3 regions of the Variovorax trehalosi genome follow, and region 2 is predicted to be linked to each of the others. Evidence: riboswitches for the same ligand, from Rfam matches in the RefSeq annotation. Region 2 holds a riboswitch; each other region holds the start of a gene.
The links. Region 2 has a riboswitch for glycine ahead of gcvT (glycine cleavage system aminomethyltransferase GcvT). Riboswitches for the same ligand answer to the same signal wherever they lie in the genome.
Positions count from the first base shown of each region.

Region 1: it holds a riboswitch for glycine, as region 2 does, so the genes downstream of both, ACSFA7_RS23740 (ABC transporter substrate-binding protein) here and gcvT (glycine cleavage system aminomethyltransferase GcvT) in region 2, are expected to answer to the same signal.
Region 3: it holds a riboswitch for glycine, as region 2 does, so the genes downstream of both, ACSFA7_RS18670 (D-amino acid dehydrogenase) here and gcvT (glycine cleavage system aminomethyltransferase GcvT) in region 2, are expected to answer to the same signal.

Region 1 is NZ_JBPJZG010000006.1:380,622-383,889, reverse strand. It holds gene ACSFA7_RS23745 (ABC transporter ATP-binding protein) at 53-697, opposite strand; glycine riboswitch at 848-972, shown strand; gene ACSFA7_RS23740 (ABC transporter substrate-binding protein) at 1,135-2,721, shown strand; gene ACSFA7_RS23735 (ABC transporter permease) at 2,747-3,268, shown strand, end outside.
Region 2 is NZ_JBPJZG010000001.1:595,699-598,966, reverse strand. It holds gene ACSFA7_RS02815 (hypothetical protein) at 1-351, shown strand, start outside; gene ACSFA7_RS02810 (ankyrin repeat domain-containing protein) at 413-790, opposite strand; gene ACSFA7_RS02805 (hypothetical protein) at 800-1,228, opposite strand; glycine riboswitch at 1,411-1,485, shown strand; glycine riboswitch at 1,506-1,617, shown strand; gene gcvT (glycine cleavage system aminomethyltransferase GcvT) at 1,667-2,836, shown strand; gene gcvH (glycine cleavage system protein GcvH) at 2,878-3,249, shown strand.
Region 3 is NZ_JBPJZG010000004.1:683,413-686,680, forward strand. It holds gene ACSFA7_RS18665 (FIST signal transduction protein) at 1-578, shown strand, start outside; gene ACSFA7_RS18670 (D-amino acid dehydrogenase) at 589-1,890, opposite strand; glycine riboswitch at 1,981-2,096, opposite strand; glycine riboswitch at 2,108-2,200, opposite strand; gene rfbB (dTDP-glucose 4,6-dehydratase) at 2,316-3,268, shown strand, end outside.

The sequences.
Region 1 (3,268 bases), on a different contig from region 2:
GCGGCGACCCGCCCGGACAGCCGGCGGGGTTATCTCCCCGCGCAAGGCTCTGTCAATGGAGGGGCAGCTCGATCGTGGCGGCCAGCGGAACCTCGTCGATCCGCGCGGCGCTGGCGACGAGGAGGGCACGGCCCGGCTGGCCTGCCAGGTCGGCCAGTGCGCTCCAGAGGCAGCGCACCGAGCCGGCGTCCAGCGCCGCGGTCGGCTCGTCCAGCAGCACCAGCGGGCGGCCCGAGGCGAGGGCGACGGCCAGCCACACCTTGCGCTTCGAACCCGTGGAGAGCATGTACATCGGCTTGTCGAGGTGCGGGGGCAGCGAAAAGCCCTCTACCAGGGCCTGCCAGAGGTCTTCGTCGAAGTCGGCGTCGCTTTCGCGGAGGGTTGCGGTGCAGGCTCGCGCGGTGACCTGGTCGAAGCGGTCGGTGGCCGGGTCGACGAAGAACACGTTGCGGCGGTAGCCCTCGGGCGAGGCGTGGAGGCTCGTGCCTCCGACCGTCAATTGGCCTTTGGTCGCCGGCAGCACGCCCGCGATCACCTGGAGCAGCGCCGACTTGCCGGCGCCGGTGTCGCCGTACAGCAGGGTGACGCCGGGGCCGATGGAGGCGTTCCAGCCGGCGGCAATCGCGGGCTGGTCGGGGTAGGCGAAGCCGATGTCCTGAAGACGGAGGACGGGTAGGGGCGAGGGTGCATTGTTCACGAGGCGAGGTTTTACCTCATCGAATGCGTGGCCGAGTGGCACGTAATCTGCTTGAAGGAAAGTCATCCAGGAGAAATGCCGGCTCGATGCTTCGAGTTAGTGCATTACCGAAGGCGATAGCCCAGAACGCTCAGGTCCCAAGACTGGATATTTACTAACGCTGGAGAGCGTTGCCCGGAGCCGGTAGAGGTTCCGAGGGCAGCCGCCGAAGGGGCAAGCCATGCGCGATGGGCGCGCATGGTGAATCTCTCAGGCCAAAGGACAGCAAGGGCACTCGCGCTACGGCGCGGGCTGCCCTTGTTCGCTTCTGGAGCCTTGTTGTCATGACTTCCATTTCGAACGCCTCGTGCACCACGGTCATCGGCTTTGCCATGGCAGTGCATGCGCGTGGCCGAAGCCTTGCATTCCTTCTTTCTTTTTTCAACCGGAGAACCGACATGCTGTCCAAGAGAAACCTGATGAAAACCATCCTCGCAGGCGCGGTGTTCGCGGCCGCTGCGGCATCGAGCCTTGCGCAGGATGCGGGCAAGGTGCTGCGCCTGGTGCCGCAGTCCGACCTGAAGATCCTCGACCCGATCTGGACCACCGCCTTCGTCACGCGCAACCACGGCTACATGGTCTATGACACGCTCTTCGGCGTGGACGAGCGGGGCAAGGTGCTGCCGCAGATGGTCGACAAATACACGACCAGCGCCGACGGCAAGACCTGGAACTTCACGCTGCGCAAGGGCCTTGCCTTCCATGACGGCAAGCCCGTCACCTCGGACGACGTGCTCGCCTCCCTCAAGCGATGGGGCCAGCGCGACGGCCTGGGCCAGAAGATGTTCACCGCGCTCGACAAGGCCGAGACCGTCGACGCCAACAGCTTCAGGCTGGTCTTCAAGGAGCCCTTCGGCATGGTGCTCGATGCGCTGAGCAAGCCTTCGTCGAACCCGCCTTTCATCATGCCGGCGCGCGTGGCCGCCACGCCGGCCGACAAGCAGATCGACGACGCCACCGGCTCTGGCCCCTACATCTTCAAGAAGGACGAATACCGCCCCGGCGAAAAGATCGTCTACCTGAAGAACACCAAGTACGTGCCGCGCACCGAGGCGCCTTCCGGCACGGCCGGGGGCAAGAACGTGTACGTCGACCGCATGGAGTGGATCGTGCTGAAGGACGCGCAGACGCAAGCCAATGCGCTGGCCAACGGCGAGGTCGACATGATCGAGTGGGTGCCCTCCGAGCAGTACACCGCGCTCAAGAACAACCCCGCCGTCACGCTCGACAGCCCCGTCTCGAAGGGCTCGTTCGCGCTGCACCTGAACCACCTGATTCCGCCCTTCGACAACCCGAAGATCGCGCAGGCCGCCTTCATGGCCATCAACCAGGAGGCGCTGATGCGCGCCCAGTTGGTGCACAAGGAACTGTACAACAGCTGCGCCTCCATCTACCCCTGCGGCTCGGCCTTCGCGTCCGACAAGACCGGCTACTTCACCGGCAAGCCGCAGTTCGAGAAAGCCAAGGCGCTGCTCAAGGAGGCAGGCTACGACGGCAAGCCCGTGGTGCTGATGTACCCGGCCGACTTCGCGGTGCTCAACAAGTTTCCGCCGGTGATGGCGCAACTGCTCAAACAGGCCGGCTTCAACGTCGACATGCAGTCGATGGACTGGCCCACGCTGGTCACGCGCCGCGCCAAGAAAGACCCGGTCGACAAGGGCGGCTGGAACCTCTTCATCACCGGCTGGGGCATTGCCGACAACATGAACCCGATGTTCTTCGCGCCGCTGACCGGCAATGGCGAGAAGGGTTGGTTCGGCTGGGCCACCGACGACAAGCTGGAACAACTCAAGTCCGACTTCCTCGCGAGCGCCGACGAACCGAAGCGCAAGGAACTGGCCACGGCCATCCAGCAGCGCGTGTACGACACCGGCATCTATGCGCCCATCGGCGAATACAAGCCGCTCACGGCCTACCGCAAGGGCGTGGTGAGCGGCGTGGTGCGCTCGCCGGTCGGCGTGTTCTGGAACCTGAAGAAGAACTGAGACAGCTGGAATCAGGGAGTCACCCATGCTGCTCTTTCTTGCACGTCGCATTCTCTCGACCGTTCCGGTGCTCGTCATCGTCGCGCTGATCGTGTTCCTGATGCTGCGGCTCGCGCCCGGCGACCCGGCTGCCGCCATCGTGGGCGACAGCGGCACCAGCGAGAACATCGCCCGGGTGCGCGAGCAACTGGGGCTCAACCAGTCGCTGCCGGTGCAGTTCTTCCACTGGAGCGTGCAACTGCTGCAGGGCAACCTGGGCGAGTCGTACTTCATGAAGAAAACGGTGGTGGAGCTGATCGGCCAGCGCATCGAGGCCACCGTGTCGCTCGCGGCGGTGACGCTGGTGGCGACCATCCTCATCGCGGTGCCGCTCGGCGTGATCGCCGCGTGGCGCCACGGCGGCTGGCTCGACCGCATGCTCATGGGCTTCTCGGTCATGGGCTTTTCCATACCGGCCTTCGTGATCGGCTACGTGCTCATCTGGATATTCGCGCTGCACCTGCAGTGGCTCCCGGTGCAGGGCTACCAGCGGCTGAGCCAGGGGCCT
Region 2 (3,268 bases):
GCCGCGGCCCCATCGGCGCAGCCGCCCACGGCGAGCGCCCCGCCCGAGCCGGTGCCCGCGGCCAACCCGATCCAGCTCACGACCACGGCCGACAACTTCGACGGCAAGCGCTCGCTGGCCACCACGCGGATGTTCCTGTTCGACATCTGCGAGCGCATGTTCGTGCGGCGCGACCCGAAGTTCGCCCTGCAGATGCGCGACGCCCTGCGCGAAGCCCGCGACCGCGAGGCGATGCTGACCATTGCTGCGCTGATGCTCAGCGAAATCGAGAAGACGGCCGGCGCCGAGCGGGCCGAATCGCTGCGCGAGCGCATCGAGCGGCTGCTGCCGCCGGCGGAAGTGGTGCATTGACGCTGCATCTGCGCTTCCACTTCTGACGATCTGGCATCTCCCGGACACCGTGAAGATTCGGTCAGATTTTTCTGGATTTGATTTCTACTTTCTCGGGCGGACCATCGTCCACCATGACCCATTCCAGACGGTCGTTGAATATCTCGCGATATCGGTCATTGTTCGAGACATTGGCCTCGTTCATTTGATCCGGCATATCCCGGGCGCAAATTCCACTCCTGTTTGGCGTGCTGAACTCAACCCGGCAATGAGCAATCAGCAAAACCTCTATCGCACGAACTTCCGTGGTCTTGTTGTGGCGGGCAGCAATATGCAGCAAGGTATCTCCACATATGTCCACGGCTTTTGCATTTCCATTCAGATCATGTTTGAAAAAATGATGAACTGCGTCGACGTCGCCGGCAATGATCGCCGGCGTGATGGCTGCAAAACTTGGCATTGAATGCCATCAGCCGTTATTAACGTGGTCGCCACCTGCCGCGAGCTTTTCGTAGGCCTTGCTCTTGTCCGGCGCGCCTTCGAGCGCGGCGATGAGCCACGGTGGTTGCCGGCCTTTTGTTCCGCCTGTCCAGGTCGCGCTGGAATTGGGATCCTTGTAGACGGTGCCCTTCACATAGGCCTTGGCTTCCGATACACGACTGCCATTGGGTGAACGCGTACGTTTTGCTTCCGATTTGTCGTAGGGGTCGAGCGCGGATTTGCCCTCCGCAATGCTGAAGCCGGCTGCTTCGAGTTTCTTCGCATAGGCATCGGCCAGCACCTTCAATTCTTCTCCGCGCTTGGCCTGCAATGCCAGTTCCAGTTGGGCCCGTTCATCGTCCATTTCCTGGATGCGCTTCTGGATATCCGCGAAGCTCATATTTCTGGCATCTGTCATTCTTTGCGTTCCTTTGGGGATGTGTTGATGTGCCCAATATGCTAGTGCCAAAAGAAGAGGCTCACCAGACGGATTTGTCCAAGCCTTGGTGCGGTTTTGCCGCACCGCACTGATGACACCGAAATCCCGCGCAAACGTCTTGAGCTCCGACGTCGGGCGATTCGTCCACTACACTCGGCAGGGTCAGGAGAGAGCCCCGCGCGACGGGGCCGCCGAAGGCGCAGGGGATCCCCGAACGCTCAGGCAAAAGGACTGACAAGGCGCCGGTTCACACCGGCGTTTCCTTGCTGGAGAGAGGCCGTTGCATGCTTGCATTGCACCGGCCCACCGAAGGAGCAAACCCCGATCGTGGGGCGAATCTCTCAGGTAAAGCGGACAGCAGGGGTGGCCCGTGGCGTTGCAGCCATGGATTTCGACTGCCCCTTTGGAGTGCCTCCGGTGACTTCTCCCGCTTCCGACGCCCAACTTCTCAAGACACCGCTGTACGACCTCCACGTGGAGCTCGGTGCCCGCATGGTGCCCTTCGCCGGCTATTCGATGCCCGTGCAGTACCCCTCCGGTTTGATGGCCGAGCACAAGCACACGCGCGATGCGGCCGGCCTTTTCGATATTTCCCACATGGGCCAGCTGCGCCTGGTCGGCCCCGACGCCGCCGCCGCCTTCGAAACCCTGATGCCCGTCGACGTGATCGACCTGCCCGCCGGCAAGCAGCGCTACGGCCTGCTGCTGAACGACGAGGGCGGCATCCTGGACGACCTGATGTTCTTCAACGAGGGCCACGGCTCGATCTTCGTGATCGTGAACGGCGCCTGCAAGGCGGCGGACATCGCGCACATCCAGCAGAAGATCGGCACGCGCTGCGAGGTGCAGCCCCTGCCCGACCACGCGCTGCTCGCGCTGCAGGGCCCGCAGGCCGCAGCCACGCTGGCGCGCCTTTCGCCCGGCATCGAGCGCTTCGTGTTCATGACGGGCGGTGCGGTGCAGATCGGCGGCATCCCGGCCTTCGTCACGCGCAGCGGCTACACGGGTGAGGACGGCTTCGAAATCTCCGTGGCCGGCAAGGATGCCGACGCCCTCGCCCGCCTGCTGCTGGCGCAGCCCGAGGTCAAGCCCATCGGCCTGGGCGCGCGCAACTCGCTGCGGCTGGAAGCGGGCCTCTGCCTCTACGGCAACGACATCGACACCACCACCACGCCCGTCGAAGCCTCGCTCAACTGGGCGATGCAGAAGGTGCGCCGTGCGGGCGGTGCGCGCGAAGGCGGTTTCCCGGGCGCGGCAAAGATCCTCGCCCAGCTCGCTGCCACCACCGCAGGCGCGGCCGGCCACACCGACCACGACACCCTCAAGCGCAAGCGCGTCGGCCTCGTCGCGCTGGAACGCATTCCGGTGCGCGACGGCACGGTGCTGCAATCCTTCGAAGGCCAGGACATCGGCATCGTCACCAGCGGCCTGCTCGGCCCGAGTGCCGACCGTTGCGTCGCGATGGGCTACGTGGCCACCGCGTTCTCCGAGCCCGGCACGCGCGTGCAGGCCATCGTGCGCGGCAAGCCGGTGCCGATGGAAGTCTCGACCATGCCCTTTGTGCCGACCCGCTACTACCGCGGCTAGGCTCTGCCACTTATTCAATTTTTTCCACGAGGAGTTTTCCCATGAGCATCAAGTACACCAAGGACCATGAGTGGGTCTCGGCCGAAGGCGGCGCTGCCACCGTCGGCATCACCGTGCACGCGCAGGACGCGCTGGGCGACGTCGTGTTCGTCGACCTGCCCGAAGTCGGCAAGACCTTCGCGCAGGGCGAAGTCGCCGGTGTCGTCGAATCGGTGAAGGCCGCGGCCGATGTGTTCATGCCCGTCTCGGGCGAGATCACCGAAGTGAACGAAGCGCTGCGCGCCGACCCGTCGCTCGCCAACAGCGACCCGCTGGCCAGCGGCTGGTTCTTCAAGGTCAAGCTGAGCGAGCCCGCGCAGTTCGACGCCTTGCTCGACGCCGCTTCTTACGACAAGTTCGCAGCCGAATCCTGATCCACCGCGTTCCCCCGCC
Region 3 (3,268 bases), on a different contig from region 2:
CCGCGCTCGACGTGCTGCTGGCCGACCTGCAGGTCTCGCTCGACCGCCCGCAGGAGGCCATCGACGCGGTGCGCAACACGCTGGTGGGCCTGGCCGACGCGGGCAGCGACGGCGTGCGCCGCACCGGCGACCTGGGCGCCGACGTGCTGGTGCGCCACATCATCGGCCTGGACCCGACGCGCCGCGGCATCGCGATCGCCGACACGGCCGAGGCTGGGATGCGGCTGACTTTCTGCCGCCGCAATGCGCAGGCCGCGCGGGCGGACCTGATGCGCATCTGCGCGGAGATTCGCGAAGAGCTGGAGCCCGAAGAACAGACGCTGGCCACCGCCCGTGCCGTGGCCGCCGGCGAAGCGGAGGCGGCGCCTCACCCCGCGCGCCGCATCGCGGGCGCGGTGTATGTGAGCTGTTCAGGGCGCGGTGGTCCGCACTTCGGCGCGCCCGGCGCCGAGCTGCAGATCGTGCGCCACGCGCTGGGCGATGTGCCGCTGGTCGGCTTCTTCGCCGCGGGCGAAATCGCCCGGCATCACCTGTATGGCTACACCGGCGTTTTGACGGTGTTCACCAGCAAGGATTGACGGGTCGCGATCAGGCTGCTTGCAGCACGCGCGGCTGCGGCGCCAGCATGCCCGTGAACGCGAAATCCACCTCCGGCACAAGCCCGCTCACGATCCGCGCGATCGACTTGCCCGAGCCGCAGGCGTGCGTCCAGCCGAGCGTGCCGTGGCCGGTGTTCAGGTACAGGTTCGGCAGCTTCGTCTTGCCGATCATCGGCACGTTGCTCGGCGTCGCGGGGCGCAGGCCCGTCCAGAACTGGGCCTGCTCGGTGTCGCCGGCGCCGGGGAACAGTTCCTCCACGCGCCGCACGATGGCTTCGCAGCGCACGCGGTTCAGGTCGCGGTCGTAGCCGTTGAGCTCGGCCGTGCCGGCGATGCGGAGGCGATCGCCCGATTCGGACGTGTAGCGCGAGAACACGAGCTTGAACTCGTCGTCGGTCAGCGAGACCTGGTGCGCCTTCGAGGCGTCCTTGACGGGCAGCGTCACCGAGTAGCCCTTGGCCGGATAGATCGGCAGGCGGATGCCCAGCGGCGCCGCATACAGCGGGCTGAGCGAACCCATCGCCAGCACGAAGGCGTCGCCGCGGATGCGCTGGAAGCGGCCTTCGTTGTCGGTCGCCTCGACGTGGTCGATGCTGCCGCCGGCTTCGCGCAGCGCGGTCACCGTGTGGCTCATGAGGAACTTCACGCCGGCCGCGGCCGCGAGGCCGACCAGTTCGCGCGCGAAGCGGTTGGCGTCTCCCGATTCGTCTTCAGCCGTGTAGGTGGCGCCGGCCAGCTGGGGGCGGATGTGGGCGAGGGCGGGCTCGATCTTCACCGCCTCGTCAGCCGAGATCACCAGCCGTTCGCAACCGAGGGCGCGCATCTGCTCGGCGGGCGCGAGGGCGCCGTCGAACTCCTTCTGCGTCGTATAGAAATGCAGGATGCCCTGGGTGCGCTGGTCGTAGCTGAGGCCCGTGTCGCGGCGTAACTGCTGCAGCATGTCGCGGCTGTAGGTGCCCAGGCGCACGATCTGTTCGATGTTGTGCCTCGTGCGCGCCGGCGTGCATTCGCGCAGAAACTGCAGGCCCCAGAGCCACTGGCGCATGTCGGCGCGGATGCGAAAGAGCAGCGGCGCGTCTTCCTTGCCCAGCCACTGCAGAACCTTGAGCGGTGCGCTGGGATTGGCCCACGGTTCGGCGTGGCTCACCGAGATCTGCCCGCCGTTGGCGAAGCTGGTTTCGGCGGCCGGGGTGGCCTGCCGGTCGATCACGGTCACTTCGTGGCCGAGTTGCTGGAGGTAGTAAGCCGAGGTCACGCCGAGCAGGCCGGCGCCAAGAACGATCACGCGCATTGCAAGTACCTTTGAGGTGCAGCGCTTGAATGGCGGGCGTGGTGTGCTATTGATTCAATAGCAAGCAACCGGACGCCCGCCGTCCAAGTTGCCGCTCCCCCTGTCCTCGGTACCTGAGAGATTCACCTGTTGCACTTTTGCAACGGGTTTGCTCCTTCGGTGCATCGCGATCCCTGCGGGTGCGATGGCTCTCCAGACGGCGTTTGATGTGATGCAGTACTGACCCCCTGTTCGGGCCGACCTGAGCGTTTATGGGAGTTTGCGCCTTCGGTAGGGCCACCGGGGTGGCCCGCTCTCCTGCAGTGGGGGCGATTGTAGGTGGGTACCGGCGATGCGCCAACCCCGGGGTTCGGCCCCTTGGGCCGATGGGATAATCATCCGTTCATTCGCCGGACGGCGATCGTTCGACAACAACAGGGGACCTCATGATCCTGGTAACCGGCGGCGCAGGCTTCATTGGCGCCAATTTCGTACTCGACTGGCTCGCACAGAGCGATGAACCGGTCGTGAATCTCGACAAGCTGACCTACGCGGGCAACCTCGAGACGCTCGCGTCCCTCAAGGACAACCCGAAGCACATCTTCGTGCAGGGCGACATCGGCGACAGCGCGCTGCTCGACCGCCTGCTGGCCGAGCACAAGCCGCGTGCCGTGGTCAACTTCGCGGCCGAATCGCACGTCGACCGCTCGATCCACGGCCCCGAAGACTTCGTGCAGACCAATGTGCTGGGCACCTTCCGCCTGCTCGAATCCGTACGCGGTTTCTGGAATGCGCTGCCCGCCGACCAGAAGGCGGCCTTCCGCTTCCTGCACGTGTCGACCGACGAGGTCTACGGCTCGCTTTCCAAGACCGACCCGGCCTTCACCGAAGAGAACAAGTACGAGCCCAACAGCCCCTACTCGGCCAGCAAGGCCGCCAGCGACCACCTCGTGCGCGCCTGGCACCACACCTACGGCCTGCCGGTGGTCACCACCAACTGCTCGAACAACTACGGGCCGTTCCATTTCCCCGAGAAGCTCATTCCCCTGATGATCGTCAACGCCCTGGCCGGCAAGCCGCTGCCCGTGTACGGCGACGGCATGCAGGTGCGCGACTGGCTCTACGTGAAGGACCACTGCAGCGCCATCCGCCGCGTGCTCGAAGCCGGCAAGCTCGGCGAGACCTACAACGTGGGCGGCTGGAACGAGAAGCCCAACATCGAGATCGTCAACACCGTCTGCGCGCTGCTCGACGAGCTGAGCCCCAAGGCCGGCGGCAAGCCGTACAAGGAACAGATCACCTACGTGACCGACCGCCCCGGCCACGACCGCCGCTACGCCATCGACGCGCGCAAGCTCGAGCGCGAACTCGGCTGGAAGCCCGCCGAGACCTTCGACAG